2 regions of the Mycolicibacterium sp. XJ2546 genome follow, and region 1 is predicted to be linked to the other one. Evidence: riboswitches for the same ligand, from Rfam matches in the RefSeq annotation. Region 1 holds a riboswitch; the other holds the start of a gene.
What was found. Region 1 has a riboswitch for cobalamin ahead of metE (5-methyltetrahydropteroyltriglutamate--homocysteine S-methyltransferase). Riboswitches for the same ligand answer to the same signal wherever they lie in the genome.
Positions count from the first base shown of each region.

Region 2: linked by a shared signal. The riboswitch ahead of ABQE44_RS17970 (FecCD family ABC transporter permease) and the one ahead of metE (5-methyltetrahydropteroyltriglutamate--homocysteine S-methyltransferase) in region 1 are both predicted to bind cobalamin.

Region 1 is NZ_JBEFRW010000006.1:173,749-176,206, reverse strand. Features, by position in the region: gene metE (5-methyltetrahydropteroyltriglutamate--homocysteine S-methyltransferase) at 1-1,316, opposite strand, end outside; cobalamin riboswitch at 1,429-1,635, opposite strand; gene glgX (glycogen debranching protein GlgX) at 1,736-2,458, shown strand, end outside.
Region 2 is NZ_JBEFRW010000011.1:39,378-41,835, forward strand. Features, by position in the region: gene ABQE44_RS17965 (ABC transporter ATP-binding protein) at 1-227, opposite strand, end outside; gene ABQE44_RS17970 (FecCD family ABC transporter permease) at 224-1,264, opposite strand; cobalamin riboswitch at 1,359-1,548, opposite strand; gene ABQE44_RS17975 (alpha/beta fold hydrolase) at 1,842-2,458, shown strand, end outside.

The DNA.
Region 1 (2,458 bases):
GTCTGCGGATACGACCCGATGGTGGTCGTCGGCAACACCGGCAGCTTCAGCCGCTCCTGCTGGGCGGCGCGACGCTTGTCGGCCGGTCCCCGCTTGGCGCCCGACGCGGCGATCGAGGAAATCCGCGACCGCACCTGTTCGTTGGTCAGGCGCGGGTCGGAGCGCCGCGACGCGGCGGCGGCGTTGGACGCGGCCACCTCGGCCGAAATGGCGTCGCGCCCGGTCGTGATGCCCCGCGACAGCGCCACCACCTCGGCGACCTTCTCGAACCCGAACGCCAGCCAGCTGCGCAACTGCGCGTCCAACCCCTCCTCGGCGTCCAGCGAATACGGCACGTGCAGCGTCGAGCATGACGTCGAGACCGCCACGTGGTCGGCCAGGCCCATCAGCGTCGCCAGCGTCGCCAGCGCGGACTCCAGGTTCGTGCGCCAGATGTTGCGGCCGTCGACGACGCCGGCCACCAGGGTCTTGGTGGCCAGCTCGGGCACCGCCGCCACCGCCGACACTCCCCCGGCGACGAGGTCGACCCCGATGGCCTCCACCGGTGTCCGGGCCAGCGCGGGCAACGCGTCGGTGAGCTCGCCGAAGTAGGTCGCGACGAACAGCGCCGGCCGTCTGGTCAACCGGCCCAGCGTCGCGTACGTCCGCTGGGCCAACTCCGCGGTGTTGTCGAGGATGTCGGTCACCAGCACCGGCTCGTCGAACTGCACCCACGCCGCGCCGGCATTGGTCAGCTCTCCGAGCAGCTCCGCGTACACCGCGACGAGCTCGTCCAGCCGATCGATCGGCGCGGCGGCTCCGTCGACGGCCTTGGACAGCGCCAGGAAGGTGATCGGGCCGACGAGCACCGGGCGCGCGGGCACGTCGAGGGCTTGCGCCTCCTTCAGCTCGGCCAGCACCTTGGCCGGATCCAGCGTAAACCTGGTGTCGGGGCCCAGCTCGGGCACGATGTAGTGGTAGTTGGTGTCGAACCACTTGGTCATTTCCAGCGGTGCGATCTCGTCGTTGCCGCGGGCCGCGGCGAAGTAGCGGTCCAGATCATCGGCCACCCCCGAGACGCGTGGCGGTAGCGCCCCGACCATCACCGCGGTGTCGAGCACCTGGTCGTAGTAGGAGAAGGTGTTCACCGGCACGGAGTCCAGCCCGGCGGCGACGAGGGCTTCCCAGGTGTCGCGGCGCAGCTGCGCGGCCACCGATTCCAGCTCGCTGCGATCGGAGTTGCCTGCCCAGTACTTCTCGGCGGCGCGCTTGAGTTCGCGGTTCGGCCCGATGCGGGGAGATCCGAGAATGGTGGCGTTGAAAGCGGTGGTGTTCATGACGTGGTCCTCTTGCTACGGCGGATGGTCATCGCCGGGGACGCGCACCGAATACGGGTTTTCACCGCTTCGGCCACTGCCCATTCCACGAGGCGATGAACCACCGGACGCGGCGCGTCCGGCACAGCTGGCAGGTCTTCGGACTCGCAGGCACGCACCGAAGTGCACCTAGTGGCCGTCGCTTCCCGGCCCCGGTGGGCCAGTGCTGATGACGGCAGTCGTTCCTGCATACCGCTGCGGGACAGTCCCGGATTCTCACCGGGTTCCCTCTCGCCACACATGTGGCTCGATGCCGACGCCAAACTTCAGCGCCAACAGACCAACTGCACCGCCCACCCTATCCGACGGACCACGGTTGCGATGCGCCGCGATTGGGCATCCCCCGTATCGTCTCGTTCACCGATCACTGGAGTGCAATCTTGGAAGTCTGGCCCGGCAAGGCATATCCCCTCGGCGCCACCTACGACGGCACCGGCACCAACTTCGCCCTGTTCAGCGAGGTCGCCGACAAGGTGGAGTTGTGTCTGTTCGACGTTGACGGCACCGAATCCCGGCTGACGCTGCCCGAGGTCGACGGGTTCGTCTGGCACGGCTTCATCCCCAACATCGAACCCGGCCAGCGCTACGGGTACCGGGTGCACGGCCCCTACGACCCGGCCGAGGGACAGCGCTGCAACCCGAACAAGCTGCTGGCCGACCCGTACTCGAAAGCCATCGACGGCAACTTCGACTGGGGCCAGGCGCTGTTCGGTTACACCTTCGGTGAACCCGACAGCCGCAACGACGACGACTCGGCGGCGTCCATGCCGAAGTCCGTCGTCATCAACCCGTTCTTCGACTGGGGCAGCGACCGCCCGCCCGGCTACGAGTACGCCGACACCGTCATCTACGAAGCCCACGTCAAGGGGCTGACCCAGACGCATCCCGACATCCCCGAACAGATCCGCGGCACCTACGCGGCCGTCGCGCATCCGGTGATCATCGAGCATCTGACCTCGCTGGGGGTCACCGCGCTCGAGTTGATGCCGGTGCACCACTTCGCCAACGACTCCACGCTCCTGGAGAAGGGCCTCACCAACTACTGGGGCTACAACACCATCGGCTTCTTCGCCCCGGACGCCAAGTACAGCTCCAGCCCCAAC
Region 2 (2,458 bases), on a different contig from region 1:
CGCCGGGCGGGCATGCGGTGCAGATCTTCCCCGTCGACCCGGATCGCCCCGGACGCCGGCGCGTCCAAGCCCGACAGGACACGCAGCAGCGTGGTCTTACCTGAGCCGTTCGGCCCGACCACCGCCAACCGGGTGCCGGCGGGAATCGCCAGATCCACACCGGCCACCACGGTTCTGCCACCGCGGCGACACTCGATGCCCTGCGCGCACATCGCGGCCGCACTCATGTGCTGTTTCCGAACTCGTAGCGGCGGCGCCCCATCAGGAACAGGAACACCGGTGCGCCGATCAGACCGGTGACGATGCCCAGCGGCATCTCCCGCGGTGCTGCCATCTCGCGCGAGATCACGTCGACCCACACCAGAAACAACGCCCCGGTGCAGACGGCGACCGGCAGCATCGCGCGATGGGTTGCCCCCACCACCAGCCGCGCGGCGTGCGGCACGATGAGCCCGACGAACCCGATGCCGCCGGAGACAGCGACCAGCACACCGACCAGGACCGCCTGGATCAGAAACAGTGCGTTGCGCAGGGCGGGTACCGGCACGCCGAGGGAGGTGGCCGTGTCGGCGCCTGCGGCGTAGGCGTCGAGCCACGAATGGATCAGCAGCGCCCCGATGAACGAGATCAGCACCACCGCACCGGCGAGCGGCACCTTCGCCCACGTCGCACCGGCGACGCTGCCGAGCAGCCAGAACATCACGCTTTCGGCGGCGTGCGGATCGCCCGCCGTGAACACCAGCAGCGACGACAACGCCATGAACGCCGACGACAGCACCACGCCGGACAGGATCAGGCGCAGCGCGGTGAGCCCGCCCTGGGCGCGCGCCACCAGATAGACGGTCAGCGTCGCGACCAGCGCGCCCATCAGCGCACCGCCGGACAGCGCCCATATCCCCAGCCCGGCCAGCGCGCCCAGCGTCATCACTGCCGTCGCGCCCACCGCCGCACCCGCCGAGACGCCCAGCAGATACGGTTCGGCCAGCGGGTTGCGGACCAGGGCCTGCATCAGCGCGCCGGCCAGCGCCAGACCCGCGCCGACGATCGCCGCCAGCACCGAGCGCGGCAAGCGCAGATCCCAGACGATGACGTCGTATCCCGTCTCGACGGTTGCGCCGGTGAAGCGGCCGATGACGGTGCGCCACACGTCACCTAGCGGAATCTGCTCGGCGCCGAAGGCGACCGAGACGACGATGCTCACCGCCGTGAGGATCGCGAGCACCGTGGTCAGTGCGACAACCGAGACACGTCGCACCGTCGGCACGGGCGTCGCGCCGGTGCGACGAAGTGTCTTCTCGGTGACAGTCACGTCGAGAACTTGCCTCAATATGCCGGGGTATCCGAGCGCGAGATACCGGTGGACACAAGTGAGAACGGCAGGTCTTCGGACTCGGGATCGTCCGGACTCGACGCCTTCCCAGGATTCCAGTGGCCTCCCAGTGACTAATGTCGAGCCCGTCCCCCATACCGCTGCGCGCCAGTTCCGGATTCCCACCGGATTCCCTGACACCCGCATACACGGATGTGACCGTTCTCAACGGCTGAGGCTACCTCATGGCGATTTTGCGGTAAGAAGGATTTGTTGAGCGTTACCGTGGCTCGATCGTGCATTGCCGCGTCGGCAGGAGGTGTTCTTGCTGGGCTTAGCTGACGGCGGGTTCAAGTGCGCCGACGCGCGCAGGCACTATCTGGCAGCGTATGACGAGTTACGGGCGCTGAGCCCGCCACCGAATGTCGTACACGACGTTCCAACCAGGTTCGGCACCGTTCGGGTATACCAGCACGGGCCGGCCGACGGCATACCCGTCGTGCTGATACACGGCTTTTTCCTGACGTCGGCGATGTGGTGGGAGCAAGTCGCGGGGTTGGCAAGCGATTTCACCGTTTACACGTTGGATATGTTGGGCCAACCCGGGGCAAGCATTCAGTCGAAAACGATGTTCGCTCCCGCAGATTGCGCACGCAGCATCGACGAAGTCCTCGAGGGGCTGAGACTGCGTGCAGTACACCTCGTCGGGCATTCGTACGGCGGTTGGCTCGCCACCCACACTGCGGCGCGTGCGCCCGGTCGGCTGGCGACCGTGACACTGGTTGATCCGGCCAGCACGGTGGCGCGGACTTCTGCAACGTTCTGGCGAAGTCTTGCGCTCATAATGTCGCGCCCACGTTCCGTGCGAGCCGGAAGAGCCGCGGCATGGATTGCGGGCCACCCCACACCGGGCAGCTCCATCGATACGCTTGCCCGGTTGTTCACGGCAGGATTCGCGGCCTTCGCTCCACCCGTGCGCACACCAGCGCTGCGCTTCCCCAGCGACCGTCTGTTGCGTTCAGTATCTATCCCGGTCCAAGTTCTTCTGGCGGGCAACACCGTTCACGATTCAGAAAGGGAATTCGACGGATGCAGTCCGTGGTGCCGGCGTGGCGATATCACCTCTGGCCCACCGCGTCCCACGCCTTG